4 regions of the Pseudomonas sp. NPDC077451 genome follow, and region 3 is predicted to be linked to each of the others. Evidence: riboswitches for the same ligand, from Rfam matches in the RefSeq annotation. Region 3 holds a riboswitch; each other region holds the start of a gene.
The links. Region 3 has a riboswitch for cobalamin ahead of cobW (cobalamin biosynthesis protein CobW). Riboswitches for the same ligand answer to the same signal wherever they lie in the genome.

Region 1 (4,780 bases), on a different contig from region 3:
CTGGCGCTCCGCTATAACAGCCGCGACGCATTATTAGCCGATCCAGGCCTGCGCACCTTTGTGGACTGGCTGTCGACCAAGCCGGCCGGGTTCGTGCCGCGCCATTAGTTTCGACAGTGTCTGGGTCAGTGCGTCGGAATAATTCGAAATACTCTCCGGTTTGACATTTGCCAGGTGTCGAGTTGTCGCACTTTGGCTATGATCGGCGCCCCAACTTCTCGGGTGCGCATCCTGCGCACAGACCGTTCCCCTTATGCTCTAGGTGCCCCATGCCTGAAATACTTCAGTATGTGCTGATCGGCCTTGCCGTGGCCGCTCTGCTCGGTGTCGTTCTTGAAGAAATCACCCACATCAACAAAGCCAAGGTCACGCTGTTCTTTGGAACCTTTGCTTGGATGTTGCTGTTCATTTTTTCCCCAGAAGGCGCCGAGCGCGATCTGGTTCTGGAAAGCCTCAACGAGAACATTGCCGAAATCGCCGGGCTGTGGATATTCCTCGTCGCCGCGATGACCTTCGTTGCCTATCTGAACAAGAAAGGGTTGATTGAAAACCTGATCTATCTGGTCCTGCCAAAACAAATCAGCGAACGGCAGCTGCTGTTCCTGACCGCGACGTTCTGCTTCGTGTTTTCCTCGTTGGCGGACAACATTACCGCCACGCTGGTATCGATCACGCTGATCATGTCGCTCAAGCTCAGCGCCGAAAAGACGATCAAATACGCGGCGCTGGTCGTGTTTGCGGTGAACTCGGGTGGCGTGGCGCTGATCACTGGTGACGTAACCACCTTGATGATCTTCCTTGCCGGGAAAGTACAGATTCTGCAACTGCTGCTGTTGGCGCTTCCGGCGTTCCTGGCGGTGATGCTGCTGGCGGCGATGCTCTCGCTGGGCATGAACGGTCAGGTGGTGGTGGAAAGCCATCGCACCGATGTCCGCCGGGTTGATATTGCCATCGCACTGATTTTCCTTGGCACCATTTTGTGCACCATCGCTGGTAACTTCTTCTTCCAGATACCGCCCGTGCTGACCTTCCTGACCGGCTTGTCGATTATGTTTCTGGTGGCGCGCTTCTTCAGCGATGACATTGAAACCGATCCGATTCTGGAATACGTGCGCCAAGTCGAATTCGAGACCCTGCTGTTCTTCCTCGGCATCCTGCTGTTGGTCGGCATGCTCAAGGAAATCAATGTGCTCGATGGGTTGGTGCAAATCTACGATCAGGTGCCTGCAGTGGTGGCCAACTACCTGATGGGCATCTTGTCTGCTGCGATCGACAACGTACCCCTGACCGCTGCACTGCTGAAGTCCGGGCTCGAGATGGGGATTGCCGAGTGGATGGTACTGACCTATGCAGTCGGCGTGGGCGGTTCGCTGCTGGTCATCGGGTCCGCGGCGGGCATTGTGGCCATGAGTAAGGTGCCGGGGCTGACCTTCGGTAGCTATCTCAAGTACAGCCTGTATCTGTTCATCGCATTCAATCTTGGCTTCGCTGGCGTCTATCTGACCGGCCTGGTAGTGGCGGGCTCGCTGGGCTGAGTCGCGCTTGGGCGCGGTCGCTCATAGCCGTTGGGTGAGCTGCCGCGCTTACCAGTGCAGGTTGAAGTGCGAGCCGAGCACGAATTGATCATCGAGCAGGTCCCAGCGTTCGACGCAGACCTTCTTGTCGGCGCCAGGGTGCAGCTTCATGCGATTGAACGAGTTCGGCGATGTACCACGGACTCGTGATGACAGGGTGGTTCCGGCCTGAACCATCCAGATCTCCCGTGACAACGCGGTGTACTGCTTGGACAACGGCAATACATAGGGCAGGTGAATGTGCCCGCCCATAACCAGGTCCAATCCTTCATCGGCCCAGCGGTGCAGCGCAGCATCGGCGTTGTGCTGCAGATTGCTCAGATCGCTCAGCACCATCGCGCCGAAAGGCTGGTGCGCCACGACAATACGCACTTTGTTCGGATCGCTCTGCTTGAGCCGCCGCGTCACGGCCTGCACTTGCTCGTCCGTCACCAGCCCATCCTTGTGCCGTCGCGGGTGGGTAGTGTTGAGACCCATCACCAACACCTCGTCATTCTCGAAGGTTGGCTCCAAATCCTCACCGAAGTGGCGACGGTAGTTGCGGTAAGGCATGAGGAAGCGAGCAAAGACGTTGTACAGCGGGATGTCATGGTTACCCGGAATCACCAGTGTTTCCGGGATGCCGTGACCATGCAAGCGCTGGACGAAGGCCTGGGCGTCGGCGAACTGTCCGGCCTTGGCGCGCTGCGTGATGTCGCCGGAAAAGATCAGCAGATCCGCGCCATGCTCGCGCACGTGGTCTTCCATGGCTTGCACGACGGCGGCCTCTTCGGTGCCGAAGTGGGTGTCGGAAATCTGCACGATGCTGGTCATGGGTGGGCGTCTTCTCGTCTGGTGTGCGTGACGGGTGGCATTGTTGCATTCGAAGCCATTCGGCGCCCGGCGTTCCGGTAAATCGCAGGCAGCGGTATCGAAACGTGTTGCGGCGTTGGCCCTGATCGCTTTCGGTTGCGCTGTGCAGGGCCTTGGACTAACCTCCGCGCTGCTTCAGGTGCCCCCTGGCTAAAAGCCAATGGGTGAAACAGGGAAGCCGGTTCATTCGATGAAGATTCCGGCGCTGCCCCCGCAACGGTAGGCGAGACAGGACACCGCTCACAGCCACTGTGCCACAGGCATGGGAAGGCCGCGGTTCCGGGATGCAAGGCATCCGCTCGCAAGCCCGGAGACCGGCCTGTCGCATTCCACGGCAGGGCGGCGGGCGCTGATCGGGGTGCGGCTGCTTGCACCTGCGCTCCTTTCGCATTCTCCGTCTGCCCTTATCGACTGATGTCGTGCGGCGGGCACGACGGAGACCTGGACTTGATCTGCAAGACCCTCAACACCTCAGCGGCGTGCCTGCTGCTTGGCTATGTTTCGCTTTCCCATGCTCAGCCGGTCCAACCGCTGAACCTCAACGACCAGGTGGTTACAGCCACGCGCACCGAGCAGGCGCTCAGCCGTATTGCTTCCACCAGCGTCATTACTCGCGAACAGATTGTACGCAGCCAGGCGCAGAGCGTTTCCGAGCTGCTGCGCGGCCTCGCGGGCGTCAATGTGGCCGCCAACGGCGGCCGTGGCAAGACTTCGGCCGTCTATGTACGTGGCACCAGCAGCCAGCATCTGCTGGTTTTGGTCGATGGGGTGAAAATCGGTTCGGCCACATCAGGCGGTGCATCGCTGGAGAACATTCCGGTCGAGCAAATCGAGCGTATTGAACTGGTCCGCGGCCCTCGTTCCAGCCTGTACGGTTCGGAAGCGGTAGGCGGCGTCATGCAGATCTTCACGCGGCGTGGAGAGGGCGAAGGGTTCAAGCCCTATTTTTCCGCTGGCGCGGGCAGCCGCTCCAGCTTCGACGGTACCGCTGGCATATCCGGTAGCCAGGGTGCCGGATGGTTCAATCTCGGCGTGGCGAGCGCGTCAACCGACGGTATCAATTCAAGGGCCTATCGGCCGTCAGCACCACGCTCCTACGAACCCGATGCGGACGGCTATCGCGAGCTGTCCGGTGCCTTGCGAGGTGGATATCGCTTCGACAATGGATTGGAGCTGGACGGCAGTTGGCTGCACGTCGACACCCACAGTGACTACGACTCTCGGTCTACCTCAGGTGCGACAGGTCGCTTCGCCTATAGCGACGGAAGCCAGCAAGTCATCGGTGGCCGGGCACGATTCAAGCCGCTCGAACCGTGGTTGGTGACGCTGCAGGCCGGTCACAGCGAAGACAACACTGACAACTTCCGCGACGGTCGTTTCTATTCTCGCTTTGACACCAAGCGTGATTCTTTCAATTGGCAGAACGACTTCAGTGTGGCCGACGACCAGTTGCTCACCCTGGGTTTTGATTACCAGCAAGACCGCATCGACGTCACGGACGACTATGCAGTGGACGCCCGCGATAACAAGGGCGCCTACCTGCAGTATCAGGGCCGCTTCGGCCGCCACGGCTTGTTGGCTGGCCTGCGTCGCGATGACAACGAGCAGTTCGGGAACCATGACACCGGCAATCTCGGCTGGAGCTATGACCTGCGCGACAACCTGATGCTGAGCGCGTCATACGGCACGGCTTTCAAGGCGCCCACTTTCAATGATCTCTATGCACCAGACACCGGCTTCACGGCTGGCAATCCTGACCTGCTGCCGGAAGAGTCGCAAAGCTATGAGCTGGGCCTGAAGGGTGAACAGCAATGGGGCGAGTGGAGCCTCAACGCGTTCGAAAACCAGATTGAGGATCTGATTGTCTGGACGGGAAGCAGTCCCATGCAGCCCCAGAACGTCGACGTGGCGCGTATTCGCGGGATCGAAGGCGTTGTCGGCACCGAGCTGCTGGGCTGGGATGTCGTCAGCTCGGTGACCTTCCTCGACCCGCAGGATCGCAGCAAGGCCAATCACGGGCATTTGCTGCCGCGTCGCGCCAAACGGACGCTGAATGTCGACCTGGACCGTGCCATTGGGCGCTTTGCTGTCGGCACGACGCTGTACGCCGCAAGCGAGCGTTTCGACAAATCCAGCAACACCGAAGCCGAGCGCTTGCCCGGCTATGCCCTGGTCGATCTGCGTGGCGAATACCGTCTCGATGATGCCTGGCGACTGCAGGCAAAACTGAGCAACCTGTTCGACCGCGATTACGAAACCGCCCAGACCTACGAACAGCCCGGCCGCGCGATCCATTTCACGGTTCGCTACCAGGCACTTTAATCGCGCTTCGGCGCTTCGCCCCAAGGAGAACA
Region 2 (4,780 bases), on a different contig from region 3:
TCGGGTCCGCCCTGCGACGCCCGTTCTAGATCGCGCGGCCACGCCCGAGCAGCTGCGCCGGCTAGGCGAAGCGGAACTCGAAGAACTCGCCAACGAACTGCGTCAGGACCTCCTCTACAGCGTAGGCCGGACCGGCGGGCACTTCGGTGCTGGCCTTGGCGTGATCGAGCTGACCATCGCCCTGCATTACGTCTATGACACTCCGAAAGACCGCCTGGTCTGGGATGTCGGTCATCAGGCCTATCCGCACAAAATTCTCACCGGGCGCCGCGAGCGCATGGACAGCCTGCGCCAGAAGGACGGCCTCGCCGCCTTCCCACGCCGTAGCGAGAGCGAGTACGACACCTTTGGCGTCGGCCACTCCAGCACCTCGATCAGCGCCGCACTGGGCATGGCCATCGCCGCCCGCATGCAGGGCAAGAAGCGCAAGTCCATCGCGGTCATCGGCGACGGCGCGCTCACGGCAGGCATGGCCTTCGAAGCACTGAACCATGCGCCGGAAGTCGGTGCGGACATGCTCGTAGTGCTCAACGACAATGACATGTCGATCTCGCGCAATGTCGGCGGACTGTCCAACTACCTGGCCAAGATCCTTTCCAGCCGCACCTATTCGAGCATGCGCGAAGGCAGCAAAAAGGTCCTCTCGCGCCTGCCCGGTGCCTGGGAAATCGCCCGCCGCACCGAGGAGTACGCCAAGGGCATGCTGGTCCCAGGCACGCTGTTCGAAGAACTCGGCTGGAACTACATCGGCCCGATCGACGGCCATGATCTGCCGACGCTGATCGGCACCCTGCGCAACATGCGCGACCTCTCCGGCCCACAGTTTCTGCATGTGGTCACCAAAAAGGGCAAAGGCTTCGCTCCGGCGGAAGTCGACCCGATCACCTGGCACGCGATCAGCAAGCTTGACCCCATCGGCGGCCCGGTCAAGCCGAAGAAACCCAGCGGCCCGAAGTATTCCAACGTGTTCGGCCAATGGCTGTGCGATATGGCTGCGGTAGACCCACGCCTGATGGGTATCACCCCGGCGATGAAGGAAGGCTCGGATCTGATCGATTTCAGCGAGCGTTATCCGGACCGCTATTTCGACGTCGCGATTGCCGAGCAGCATGCGGTTACGCTGGCTGCAGGCATGGCCTGCGAAGGTGCCAAGCCGGTCGTGGCGATCTATTCGACCTTCCTGCAACGCGCCTACGATCAACTGATCCATGACGTCGCGGTGCAGAACCTCGATGTGCTCTTCGCGATCGACCGCGCCGGGCTGGTCGGCGAAGACGGCCCGACCCATGCGGGCAGTTTCGACCTGGCCTATTTGCGCTGCATCCCCGGCATGCTGGTAATGACACCGAGCGACGAGAACGAGATGCGCCGGATGCTCACCACTGGCTACCACTTCCAAGGTCCCGCCGCGGTGCGTTATCCACGCGGCACCGGCCCGAACGCAATGATCGAACCGGGCCTCGAACCGCTTGAAATCGGCAAGGGCGTGGTGCGTCGCGAGGGTACGCAGGTCGCGCTGCTGGTGTTTGGCGTGCAACTACCGGACGCCATGCAGGTTGCCGAAACCCTGAACGCAACAGTCGTAGACATGCGTTTCGTCAAACCCCTGGATGAGGCATTGGTGCGCCAGATAGCCGACAGCCACGCGCTGTTGGTGACCATCGAGGAGAACAGCATCATGGGCGGTGCCGGCAGTGCGGTCGGAGAGTTCCTCGCCGCGCAAAACCTGAGCACACCGCTCCTTCAACTGGGCCTGCCTGACTACTACGTCGAACATGCCAAACCCAGCGAGATGATCAGGGAGTGCGGACTGGACGCCGCCGGTATCGAGGCGGCAGTCAAAGCGCGACTGGCAAGGCTGCACACTCAGCCGTAGGATCCAGCGCCGCCATGGGCAACAGCGAGGCGGTCTGGGTATATGGGAGTCGAATTTCCATACCTCGATCTTCGCTGGGTCCGGGGATGGATGAAACATCATCCACACGACGCTGCCGAAGCTGGGCCGGGCGGATCAATCCCTCCCGGGCCGAGAGCGTCCTAAGCCCCCAACCGATCAGCTCTGTTTACCGCGGCCTTGCACTGAGGCGCGTCGCTCATTCGCTTGTCTTTCCCCAGCCCAGGCCGTAAGGTTCGCGCGATTTCCTATCCGCCCAGGTGTGCACGACCGCCAGGTCCGCATTAAACGGGAAGCCGGTGCGCTCGAAGAGCAAGGCCGGCGCTGCCCCCGCAACGGTAATCGACCGTGATCCAAGGATCACCGCCCGCTCAACCGCCACTGTGCCCAGCACGGGAAGGCGAGCGCGGTGCGCGTCGAAAGCCCGGAGACCGGCCTGGCGGATTCGACTGGTGTTGCGGAGGGCAGCACCGTCAAGCGCGGCTGCGTGCCCTTGCGCTTGTTCCTGCCCTTCTCAAAAGCGCTGAACTTTTGAGGATGTTCGACTTGAAGCCGTCTCGTACCATGCTTGCGCTGGCCCTGATACCGGGCGCTGCTGCCGCCCTGGAACCTTATCAGGCTCCACCAATGGTCATCACCCGAGCGACCGCTCTGGAACGGCCCGCCCCTGCCAGCACCCGCGTGATAGATAGGGATGAAATCGAGCGGAGTGCAGCCAGTAGCCTGATAGAGGTGCTGAACGGGAAAGCTGGTATTCAGATCCGCGACACGCTGGGCGACGGCAATCATGCCTCCATCAGCCTGCGTGGTTTCGGTGATAACGCAGTCAACAACGTGCTGGTTATGGTCGATGGCAGAAGGCTGAACAATCCCAGCTTGAGCGGTCCGGATCTGAACAGCGTGCCGCTCGCTAACATCGAGCGAATCGAGATCTTGCGCGGTGCTGGAACCGTCCTATATGGCGACCAAGCGGTAGGAGGGGTGATCAATATCATCACTCGTCGCCCGACTGGCAACGAAGCCTATGTCGAAACGACCCAGGGCAGTCACGATCTGGAGGCCTACCGGGGACATGTGTCGCAAGAGCTCGGAGGCGGTTTTTCAGCCTTTGCTAGCGGCGAGACAAGGAACGCTGACAACTATCGTGACCACAACAACGCCAGCTACCGCGATGTGTTCGGCCGTCTCCGGTATGAACATGCCAACGGCTGGTTGCTGTACGAGTATCAGAATGTAGACGACGAGCTTCTATACCCGCGCAGCCTCACCATCGTGCAGCGCCGTGCTGATCGCAAGGCCAGCACCTCGAACGAGTGGAACAACAGCAAAACCGACGTGCATCGCGTTGCTGGCGAACAGGCGTTTGGCCGCCACTGGACAGGCAACCTGGATTACACCATCAGAGACAGCGACGGGAATGGACTGATTTCCGGCAGCCCGTTCACCGAAGGCACCAGGGTGGAAACCATCAGCCCCCGCATCACCGCCAACTGGGACAGCGCGGCCGGCCGCAGTGAATGGTTGTTGGGGTTTGACCACCTGAGAGCTGATTACCAGGCGGCGTATAGGCTCTATCCTTCGCTCAGCAGTCTCGCTGAACAAACGCAGCGGGACTGGTATACACAACTCAGCCAGCCACTGACCGATCGCGTCACGCTCAGCCTTGGTTATCGCATCAGTGAAGCCGTCGACCAACACAACGGCCGCAAGCGCAGTGACAACGAAGACAGCTCAAGCATTGCGCTGGGCTGGCAGGTGACTGAGCAGACTCAAGTATTCGTCAAGCGCGAAGAGGTTCTGCGCTGGGCCAACGTCAACGAAAACGCGCTCGTCGAGCCTGGAATCGAATTCCTCAAACCGCAGACGGGCGAGTCATGGGAAGCTGGTGCCACATGGCAGGACGACATCCAGCTGTATCAGGCCAGCCTCTACCGGATCAACCTGGAGGACGAGCTGCTCTACGCGCCTTATGCATTGGGCGGCTGGGGCGCGAATGTGAACCTGGACCGGACTCGCCGCGAAGGACTGCTGCTAGAGGCTGAGCGCGAGTTGTCCGATCGACTCCGCGTCGGTGGTCAGTACAGCTTCACCGACTCAGAACTGAGGGCCGGCGCCAACAAGGGCAACGAGGTTCCCTGGGTATCGCGCCACAGCGCTGCCCTGCATCTTGACTACCAGATCATGACGAACCTGCACGGCTACGTGGAGGCCATTTATACAGGCCCGCGCTACCTGGCCAGCGATGATGGACAGGTAATGCCGAAAGAGGGCGGCTATACGCTGTTCAATGCCGCCGTCCGGTATGAATACCAGGGCCTCAACGCCAAGCTGCGCATCAATAACCTGACCGGCAAGCGCTACGACAGCTATGCCACTTACAGCAGCTGGCAAGCAGGCAACAGGGCCTTGTATCCAGCTCCAGAGGAGGTTGTACAGCTAAGCGTGGGTTATCGTTTCTGATACCGGTCAGTCCGCTGCCAGCGCCATAACTTCGCAGAGCTTCCGGATTGCCCCGAGCATCTGGAAGCTCGGTCGCTCGAGCCCCTTGTCGGGCACTTCCCACAGCTGTCCCTTACGCACCGCTTCCAACTGCGGCCAGGCATTCCATTCGGATAGCTGAGCACCGCTGCCTGCCAGGATGACGTCCGGGTGACGTGATAGCACGGACTCGACGCTGACCTGGGGCGCCGGCAGTTGCAGATCGGCGAATACGTTACGACCACCGCATACCTCGATGGCCTCACTGACGATCTGGCGTCCACCGAGCGTGTACAGGGGCCGATTCCAAACCTGATAAAACACCGATAACGGCTGCTCTCGGTGGTATCGACGCCGAAGCTGCTCCAGGCCTAAAGAAAACTGACGTTGAAGTTCGCGCCCCTGCTC
Region 3 (4,780 bases):
GCTGCTGCCCTGGACCCCGGATCTGCGCCAGTGGCAGGCGCGAATCGGCCTGCTCAGGCAGCTCGATCTGCGCACGGGCGACTCAAGTGAATGGCCCGACGTCAGCGACGCGGCGCTGTTGGAGCGGCTCGAAGACTGGTTGCTGCCGTATCTGGGCAAGGTTTCGCGGCTGGCGCACTTCGCTGGGCTCGACCTTCAGAGCATGCTCGCGACCTTGTTGCCCTGGCCGCTGCCACAGCGACTCGACGAACTGGCACCGGTCGCCATTGCTGTGCCATCCGGTTCGCGGGTGCGGCTCGACTACAACGAATCACCGCCGGTGCTGGCGGTGCGCTTGCAGGAACTGTTCGGTTTGGCCGACACGCCGCGCATCGCTGGCGGGCGGCAAGTGGTGAAGCTGCATCTGCTGTCACCCGCGCGCCGGCCGGTGCAAGTGACCCAGGATCTGGCCAGCTTTTGGGCCAACACCTACATCGAGGTGAAGAAGGACCTGAAAGGCCGATATCCCAAACATTACTGGCCCGACGACCCCTTGATCGCCGAGCCGACTGCGCGGGTCAAACCACGGAAGTAGCCCGCAGGACTCAGTCTTTCGGCGCCCGATAAAGGTGCCTAGTGTCGACGTTGTACAGCGCCGAATCGGCAAACGCCTCGGCCGTCAGCACCCGGCCGACAAGGATCAAGGCGGTACGGCGAAAGCCTTTCTCGCTGACCTTCGCCTCGATGTCCGCCAGCGTGCCCATGACCCAATCCTGATCGGGCCAGCTGGCGCGGTGCACCACGGCAATGGGGCAGTCAGTGCCGTAGTGCGGTTTCAGCTCGGCCACGATGCGCGACAGATGCTGCACGCCAAGGTGTATCGCCATGGTCGCGCCATGTCGGGCCAGATCGTGCAGCTGCTCACCGGGTGGCATGTCTGATTTGGTGGCGTAGCGGGTCATGATCACTGTCTGGGAAACCTGCGGCAGTGTCAGCTCGACGTCCAGCAGTGCGGCGCAGGCAGCCGTCGCGGTGACGCCCGGAACGATCTGGAAGGCGATGCCGAGCCGGCGCAGATGACGGATCTGCTCGCCAATGGCGCCGTACAGTGACGGATCGCCCGAGTGCACCCGTGCCACGTCCTGGCCCTTGGCATCGGCCTGTTGGATCAGCTCAACGATTTCGTCCAGATGCAGCTCGGCGGTGTTGATCACCTGCTCGGCACTATGGCCTTCGAGCACTGCGGCAGGGACCAGCGAGCCGGCGTAGAGAATGACCGGGCAGCTGCGCACCAGACGCAGCCCTTTGACGGTGATAAGTTCCGGGTCACCAGGGCCGGCGCCAATGAAATAGACGGTCATGCAAACTCCAGATCAAGGAAGACGGGTGATAGCCAAGGCGCAGGTCGCATTGGCGGAGCGCAGCTTTCGGCACAGCAATCGGGTTTTCTGATTACCCATGATTTCGGCCTGTGCCAGGGCGCTGGCCTCGGCAAGCCCAGCGCTGCCGGTCAGGGCCTTGCTGCGCAGCGAATGCTCGCTGACCGCCGCATCATAGGGGGCAAGCTGCGTGGCAGACAGCAAGGCAAGGGGCAGCCTCAGGTGCGCGGCCAGCGCATGCAGGCCCGGTTCGTTCGCTTTGATCTCGCTGCTGGCCAGGCAGTCGAGCGCGGCTATCGTCAATCCTTGATCCCGCAAGGCGCGATGCAGAAGCGCTTCGAGCTCGACCCTGCTGCAACCCTTGCGGCACCCCAGCCCCGCGACGAGCAGCGCCCCATCCGGTAGGGGACGAGGCTCGGGAACAGATGAATCGTCAGTAGCGGTCGGGATGGGCATGGCGCTCGTATGGGATGGACCGCAGCGAGCACGGTCATGGGCAAAAGGGCCGCAAGAACATCACGCGCCTTGCTGAGCGTCAACCGGGCGATTGACCCGCCCCCGGCCTCTGCGTAGCCTTCACGCGTCGAGGTTCTCTGGCGATGCCAGAGCTAAGAGGGAACACGGAAAGCCGTGGCTGCCCCCGCAACTGTAAGCGACTTGACCCTTGGGTGTGCTTTGTCGAGCACACCAGCCACTGCGCATGGCGCGGGAAGGCGAGGGATATTGGCAGACGCACCACGCGTCGCCCGGTCGTGAGCCAGGAGACCTGCCTCGCCACACATTTACAACCGGGCGGGGTGCTCCGGTGGTGCTTGTTGGCGCTTGTCGCCACGTAAGTGTCCGCCTGCCTGCTCATCTTTTTTCCGATGCTTGCAGGGCTACGATGAAAACCCTTTCCAAACTTCCCGTCACCATCGTTACCGGCTTTCTCGGCGCCGGCAAAACCACCTTGCTGCGCCACATGCTGGCCAATGCCGAAGGGCGACGTATTGCCGTGATCGTCAACGAATTCGGCGAGCTTGGCATCGATGGCGAGATCCTCAAGCAGTGCTCCATCGGTTGCAGTGAGGAAGAGGCCAACGGCCGGGTTTTCGAACTGGCCAACGGCTGCCTCTGCTGCACCGTTCAGGAAGAATTCTTCCCGGTGATGCGCGAGCTGGTGGCGCGTCGTGGCGATCTCGACCATATCCTCATCGAAACCTCTGGCCTGGCACTGCCCAAGCCGCTGGTCCAGGCCTTCAACTGGCCGGAGATCCGTAACGCCTGCACGGTCGATGCGGTGATTACCGTGGTCGACAGCCCGGCAGTGGCTGCCGGCACCTTTGCCGCCTTCCCGGATCAGGTCGATGCGCAACGCAAGCTCGATCCCAATCTCGATCACGAATCGCCCCTGCATGAATTGTTCGCCGATCAGCTGGCCAGCGCCGATCTGGTCATTCTCAACAAGGCCGACCTGTTGAGCCCTGACGCGCTGGCGGCCGTTCGTGGCGAAGTGGCCGAGGAGCTTCCCGAAGGAGTCAAGGTCATCGAGGCGCACGGCGGCGAGCTGCCGTTGAACGTGCTGCTGGGTCTCGATTGCGAAACCGAACTGCACATCGATGGGCGCAAGACTCATCACGATCTCGAAGGCCATGAAGAACACGATCATGAAGCCTTCGACTCGTTCGCGGTCGAGCTGCCGGAGGTGCCTGAAGACAAGCTGATGCAAGTATTGAAGAGCGCCGTGATCAAGCACGGAATCCTGCGCATCAAGGGCTTTGCCGCGGTTCCGGGCAAGCCCATGCGCCTGCTGTTGCAGGGCGTCGGGCAACGGTTCGACAAGCACTTCGATCGTCCCTGGCAGGCCGGTGAGGCCCGTGTCAGTCGGCTGATCATCATCGGCCAGTCACTCGACCCATCGGCGATAGATGCCGAACTGAACGCTGCATTGGCGGGCTGACCGGTCGTGCATCTGCTGCGCACCCAGCCCGGCCAGCAATTGCCGGCCGACAGCATCGCCGACCTGGGCCAGACGCCTGGGGAAATCGTCGTGCTGTGCACGGGGGATTCGCACCTGTCACTGCTTGCCGAGGTCGCTGGCCAGCTGCCCGAGAACTATCCCAGCCTGCGGCTGGCGAGCCCGGCGCAGTTGGGCAACAACGCGTCGATCGACTTTTATGTCGAGCAGGTGTTGCAGCACGCCAAGGTCATCCTGATTTCCGTGCACGGTGGCGTCAGTTACTGGCGCTACGGGATCGAGCGGCTGGTGGAGCTGGGCCAGCGCGGCGCTACCGTCATCATGGTCCCGGGCGATGACTGTGCCGATCCCGAACTGAGCGAGCTCGGCAATGTGCCGACCGAGGATAGCCACCGGCTGTGGCAGTTCCTGCGCCAGGGCGGTGTCGACAACGCGCGGCAGTTCTATCACTGCATCGCCAGCCGCTGGTTGGGCCGTGACTACCCCTGGCATGAGCCTGAGGCGCTGGCTCGGGTGGCGATCTATCACCCGCATCATCCATCCGCGACGCTGGCTGACTGGCAGCGCGACTGGCGCGCGGATGCACCGGTGGTTGGCCTGATCTTCTATCGCACCCAGGTGCAGGCGGCGAACACCGGCTTTATCGATACCTTCTGCGAGAGGCTGACGGCCCAAGGGCTTAACCCCTTGCCCATCGCAGTTGCGAGCCTGAAGGAGGCGGCTTGTCTGACGCAGGTCGAAACCTGGCTGGAGCAGAGCGGCGCCGCGGTGATCATCAATACCACGGGCTTCGCCCAGTCCAGCCCGGATGCGCCAAACCTGCGGCCGTTTCGGCTGGACGTGCCGGTGCTGCAGGCCATCTGCGCGCTGGACAATCATGAACAGTGGCAGGCCAATGCCCAGGGTCTGGGCTCGCGTGACCTGGCGATGCATGTCGTGTTGCCGGAGCTGGACGGCCGGCTGATCACCCGACCCATCAGCTTCAAGGGCCTGGCGTGGCGCAGCGAGCGCAGCCAGAGCGACGTGATCTGCTACCAGCCGCATCTGCCGGGCATGGACCACGTGGCAGAGCTGGCCTGGCGCTGGACCCGGCTGGCGCGACTGTCGAACAGTGACAAGCGCGTCGCCCTTATCCTGGCCAACTACCCCACACGAGATGGCCGCATCGGCAACGGTGTAGGGCTGGATACCCCGGCCGCTGCGCTGAACATTCTCCGTGCGCTGCAGGCGCAGGGGTATCCGGTTGCCGATCTGCCTGACAGCGGCACCGCGCTGATCCATGAGCTGCTCGGTGGCGTCACCAACGACCTCGATAACCTCGACCTGCGGCCTTGTGCCCAGAGCCTGGCCCTGGAGGAGTACCGAGCGTTCTTCGATCAGCTACCGGCTGCCAACCAGCAGGCGGTGATCGAACGCTGGGGCACGCCAGAGCAGGACCCGATGTTTCGTGCCGGCCGGCTGATGA
Region 4 (4,780 bases), on a different contig from region 3:
CTGGCAGAGAAAATCAAGGCAGCCTTCGGTAGGAACTCTACCACCGCAATCGAGCGGATAGAGCATCCGAACTTTTGGATGTACCAGTAATGAAAAACCCGCCAAACAGGCGGGTTTTTTACAGCGTAGCGTTGGGTCTGCCTTATCTGCGGCGAAACAGCGGAAGAGGTTCGTCTGCGGCGGCCTGGTAAGTGACTGAGAAATCATTCAGACCTTCCAGCGCATCATGAGGGTCGCGATCAGGGCGCACGGCAAAGGCATCGAAGCCGCAACGGCGCATGTAGAATAGCTGATCACGCAACACGTCTCCGATGGCGCGGATTTCGCCTTTGTAACCGTAGCGATCTCGTAGCAGTCGCGCAGTCGAGTAATGACGGCCGTCGGTGAACGCGGGGAAGTTCAGTGCGATGACCTGAAAATTTTCCAGGTCATCGGCAATCTCCTCCACGGCCTCGTCGGAATCCAGCCAGACTCCGAGACCGCCGTCACGAACCTTGAGGGCATGAGCATGATCGAGCCATAGCTGGAAGGGTACGATCAGATCGTCGCAATTGGACAGGCCATCGAGGGTCACGTCCTTGGGCAGCAGGTGCCAGGTTTCGTCGATAACCTGGCCGTCCTTAATGATTCGCTGCATAAACGCGCTCCTTGAAGGGGTCGATACCGATTCGGCGGAAAGTATCGAGAAACTGTTCATCTTCCGTACGGCGCTCCACGTACACACCGATCACCTTTTCGATCACGTCGGGCATGACGTCCTGGGCAAAGGACGGACCGAGGATCTGACCCAGGCTCGCGTTACGACCGGAGCTGCCGCCGAGTGAAACCTGATAGAACTCGGCGCCTTTTTTGTCTACGCCAAGAATGCCGATGTGACCCACATGGTGGTGTCCGCATGCGTTCATGCAACCGGAGATGTTCAGGTCGATATCGCCGATGTCAAACAGGTAATCCATGTCATCGAAGCGGCGTTGAATGGCTTCGGCGATCGGGATCGATTTGGCATTCGCCAGGGAGCAGAAGTCGCCACCTGGGCAGCAGATGATGTCAGTCAGCAAGCCGATGTTCGGCGTGGCGACTCCGAGTTCGCGTAACTCGTGCCACAGCTCGAACAGACGTGATTGCTCGACATCGGCCAGGATCATGTTCTGCTCGTGGGAGTTGCGTACTTCGCCAAAGCTGTATCTATCCGCCAGATCGGCAATGGTCTCGAGCTGCTTGTCTGTAACGTCACCTGGCGCTACGCCAGTGCTTTTCAGCGACAACGTGACCGCTGCGTAACCGGGTTTCTTGTGAGCGACAACGTTGCGCTCACGCCAGCGAGCGAAGCCTGGGTGCTCGGCATCAAGCTGGGCGAGCACAGCGATCTGATCTTCAAGAGACTTGTACTCCGGGTCGACGAAGAATTTGCTGACCCGCTCGACTTCGGCTTCGGTCAAAGTATTCGCGCCGTCTTTCAAATACGACCACTCGGCCTCTACACGCTCGGCAAACACTTCAGGCGTTAGGGCCTTGACCAGAATCTTGATGCGCGCCTTGAACTTGTTATCACGACGACCATAGCGGTTATACACACGCAGAATCGCATCGAGATAGGTCAACAGGTGCTGCCATGGCAGGAACTCATTGATAAAGCTGCCCACGATCGGCGTACGGCCAAGACCGCCACCCACGGATACGCGGAAGCCCAGCTCGCCTGCCTCGTTGTTGACCGCTTCGAGCCCGATGTCATGGACCTCAATGGCTGCACGGTCACTTGCAGCGCCGTTTACCGCAATCTTGAACTTGCGTGGCAGGAATGCGAATTCTGGATGGAAAGTCGACCACTGACGAATGATCTCGCACCAGGGGCGGGGGTCGACTAGCTCGTCTTTGGCCACGCCGGCGAACTGGTCGGTGGTGGTATTGCGGATGCAGTTGCCGCTGGTCTGGATGGCGTGCATCTGCACGGTTGCCAGTTCGGCGAGAATGTCAGGGACATCCTCCAGCTCGGGCCAGTTGAGCTGCACGTTGGTACGGGTACTGATGTGGGCATAGCCCTTATCGTACCGACGGGTGATGTCGGCCAGCTTGCGGATCTGAGTAGACGACAACAGCCCATAAGGCACAGCAATGCGCAGCATCGGCGCATAGCGCTGGATGTACAGACCGTTCTGCAGGCGAAGAGGCAACAATTCTGCGTCAGTCAGTTCACCGGCGAGATAGCGGCGAATCTGGTCACGGAACTGACGCACGCGATCCTCGATGATGTGTTGGTCATACTGGTCGTATACGTACATAAATGTCCTGTTTTTTCAGGCTGTCTACAGCTTCTGCGCGCACGGCCGCGCACCCGTTGATGGGAGGCCGGCACGATACCAGCTAGCGTTTATGCGCAAAAGTGATGTTTGGGAATATGTTTAGAACGAAACGCTGCTTTTCAGACATTTCAATCGCCGGCCTTGAGCGCTCCGTTTGCATGGTCTTAACTGCAATCAATGCGATCCTCAACAACAAGGTACGCCCCTGTGTCAGAGCATTTGAAACGCCATGATAATGACAGCTGCGCAGATGCCGCCGCGATCTTCTTTCTGATCCTGCTCGCGGTGGCGACAGCAGTGTTCTGGGTTAGCCACCAATAGCCTGGCGGCCTCTACATAACCGGGTCAAACGCCGACTAGATAGAGCACCAGCTTGACGACCCCCAGAATCACCAGGACGAACGCTACGGTGAAGCCGACCCCGAGCAGAATGAAATGGCTGGGTTTACCGTGGCTGAAGTCCCGCACCCGATTCTTCCCGCTCTGCACGCCCAAAGCGCCGGCCAGCATACTTTGAAGCATCTGCCGTAGCGTGAGCGATTTGGGTTGCCTATCGTCGTCCATAAGTGTCTCCGTGAGGCTGACTGCCTTGAAGTCTAGTCAGCAATCCTGATTCTGGAGAGATCAATGTGATGTCCAGCGACGTCAACGGGTCGTCACGCTTGTTGTTGCTTGAGCTTGCCTAGGTCGGCGCCTAAGGTTCGCGCCTCGGCCGCCCAGCGGTTGAACAATTGAAGTGCGTGGTGCCCGGATCATGGTCCGGGTTAAATGGGAAATCAATGCAAGCTGATGCTGCCCCCGCAACGGTAGAGTCGATTCGACCGAACCCGATACCAGCCCGTACTTCCCAGGAACTGTCGCGGTGGGCGACGTCCTCAGTTTTGTCGCTGTGCCGGTTTGGCTAGGCGCCTTATCTGTTGCCCACTGCACCCGGATGAAATGGGCATGTCTTTCGCCTTTCGCTGCGTGGCACTAGCGCTTCTGTTACTGACGCAAGTGGCGCCGGTCAGTGCCAGTCAGATCAACGCGATCATTTCCCAATACAGCGCTGCCGAGTTCGCTTCAGCTGCCGCTTTGCTAAAGCAACGATTCCCTGAGCGTACCGTTAGCGCCCGGACTCCGGAGCAACTGGCAGAGCTGGACGACGCCGCGATCGTCCAATGGTTGCCAGTGGAAGGCGCTTGCTCGTGGTGGGCGTATTCGGGACGGAAGTCGACCATTTGCAACCGTTGATCGAGCGATACAGCACGGGCGAGCGCTTCATCATGCACAGCGACCAGGCGTTGGTGGCGATGAGCCGCACCAATGACCGCATGGTATTTGCAACCATCCGATCCGTACGCCGGAGGCGTTACCGACCGGGCGCAATTTCCATGCGCTCGACAGTAGCCTGATCCCGAGTCGCATCCGCTGGAGTATCGGTAGCGAGCTGGCCAACTGTGCGCGACAGCGGCCAATGGAGCAGGGCGGACGCGAGGCCGTCATTCTCTGGGCATCCGATACCGTCCGTGATGAACGCGCCATGATCGCCTTCGGACTGGCCCTGCTTGGCGTAGAGCCTGTGTGGAACAGCCGGGGCATCGTCGAAGGCATCAAGCGATACCTGCTTTAAACCGGGCGCGAGCGACGCGAGCTGATGTTCACCACCTCCGGTTTGTTTCGCGATCTCTATGCTGATCAGCTTGCAGTGCTCGAATGCGTACACGCGCTTGGAGTCGATGCCTTTCTCGAGAAGGGCGCCAACGTCCATGTCAAAAGCAACATGCTCGCAATCATGCTGGTGGCGATTCAGAAGGGCTTTTGGAAGGCCGGCGAGGCGACCCATCACGCGCTGGCCGAGCAGTTCGCAGCCCTGGTTGCTGAGCACGGCTTGCCGGGAAGTGGGCATACCCGGCCGGTTCGAGTGGCTGTTGCCGAAGCTATCTGACCCATTGCGCGACGCACTGCAGGCTCGGCTCGATTCGGCACTGCGCGCGGTGCCGCAAACGAACGCACCGAGCAGTATCAGCGAGATTCAGCCGGAGGCGACGGACACGCCACCAGCCGCGCCAGATCAAGCTGAAACCCAAGGTGATCAAAGCGCCAGCCGATACCTTTAGCTGGCTGCGCTGATCGTTCTGCTGCTATTGGGGCTTGGCATCTGGCGTGGTCGTGGGCCTCGGCCGAGGGGAGTTGCGTAGCGTGTTCGACAATCAATTGTTCAGTTGGCTGCTGCGGAGATCGTTGCAGACTCTTCATCTGCAGGCCTGCTATCGGTCATCCTTTGAACCAATCCCACAGCCCCAGCGAATAGTTCGGCAGCAGATTGATTCCGAGTGCCGACTTGACCAGATAGAGCGCGACCAGGCCGATCAGTACCGAGAAGAACAGAAACGCCGTGATCGCTCCGGCTTTGGCCGCTAGCGACAGGCTCCGTTGGGCTCGGCTCAGGCTGCGCTTGTTTCGCCCGCCAACCAACACGAAATAGTACTGGTTGCTCC

Region 1: it holds a riboswitch for cobalamin, as region 3 does, so the genes downstream of both, btuB (TonB-dependent vitamin B12 receptor) here and cobW (cobalamin biosynthesis protein CobW) in region 3, are expected to answer to the same signal.
Region 2: it holds a riboswitch for cobalamin, as region 3 does, so the genes downstream of both, ACIGHL_RS11290 (TonB-dependent receptor) here and cobW (cobalamin biosynthesis protein CobW) in region 3, are expected to answer to the same signal.
Region 4: it holds a riboswitch for cobalamin, as region 3 does, so the genes downstream of both, ACIGHL_RS06990 (hypothetical protein) here and cobW (cobalamin biosynthesis protein CobW) in region 3, are expected to answer to the same signal.

The regions. Positions count from the first base shown of each region.
Region 1 covers NZ_JBITVX010000001.1:449,397-454,176, forward strand. The annotation lists gene ACIGHL_RS02105 (hypothetical protein) at 1-108, shown strand, start outside; gene nhaD (sodium:proton antiporter NhaD) at 270-1,535, shown strand; gene ACIGHL_RS02115 (metallophosphoesterase family protein) at 1,584-2,387, opposite strand; cobalamin riboswitch at 2,547-2,763, shown strand; gene btuB (TonB-dependent vitamin B12 receptor) at 2,841-4,748, shown strand.
Region 2 covers NZ_JBITVX010000005.1:302,587-307,366, forward strand. The annotation lists gene dxs (1-deoxy-D-xylulose-5-phosphate synthase) at 1-1,876, shown strand, start outside; cobalamin riboswitch at 2,136-2,348, shown strand; gene ACIGHL_RS11285 (hypothetical protein) at 2,304-2,429, shown strand; gene ACIGHL_RS11290 (TonB-dependent receptor) at 2,432-4,354, shown strand; gene ACIGHL_RS11295 (cobalamin-binding protein) at 4,361-4,780, opposite strand, start outside.
Region 3 covers NZ_JBITVX010000006.1:269,313-274,092, forward strand. The annotation lists gene hrpB (ATP-dependent helicase HrpB) at 1-574, shown strand, start outside; gene cobM (precorrin-4 C(11)-methyltransferase) at 585-1,340, opposite strand; gene ACIGHL_RS12595 (cobalamin biosynthesis protein) at 1,353-1,814, opposite strand; cobalamin riboswitch at 1,928-2,146, shown strand; gene cobW (cobalamin biosynthesis protein CobW) at 2,242-3,297, shown strand; gene cobN (cobaltochelatase subunit CobN) at 3,304-4,780, shown strand, end outside.
Region 4 covers NZ_JBITVX010000003.1:84,785-89,564, forward strand. The annotation lists gene ACIGHL_RS06975 (DUF934 domain-containing protein) at 143-637, opposite strand; gene ACIGHL_RS06980 (nitrite/sulfite reductase) at 621-2,279, opposite strand; gene ACIGHL_RS06985 (DUF2970 domain-containing protein) at 2,646-2,864, opposite strand; cobalamin riboswitch at 3,024-3,156, shown strand; gene ACIGHL_RS06990 (hypothetical protein) at 3,246-3,533, shown strand; gene ACIGHL_RS06995 (cobaltochelatase subunit CobN) at 3,634-3,912, shown strand; gene ACIGHL_RS07000 (3-phosphoshikimate 1-carboxyvinyltransferase) at 4,557-4,780, opposite strand, start outside.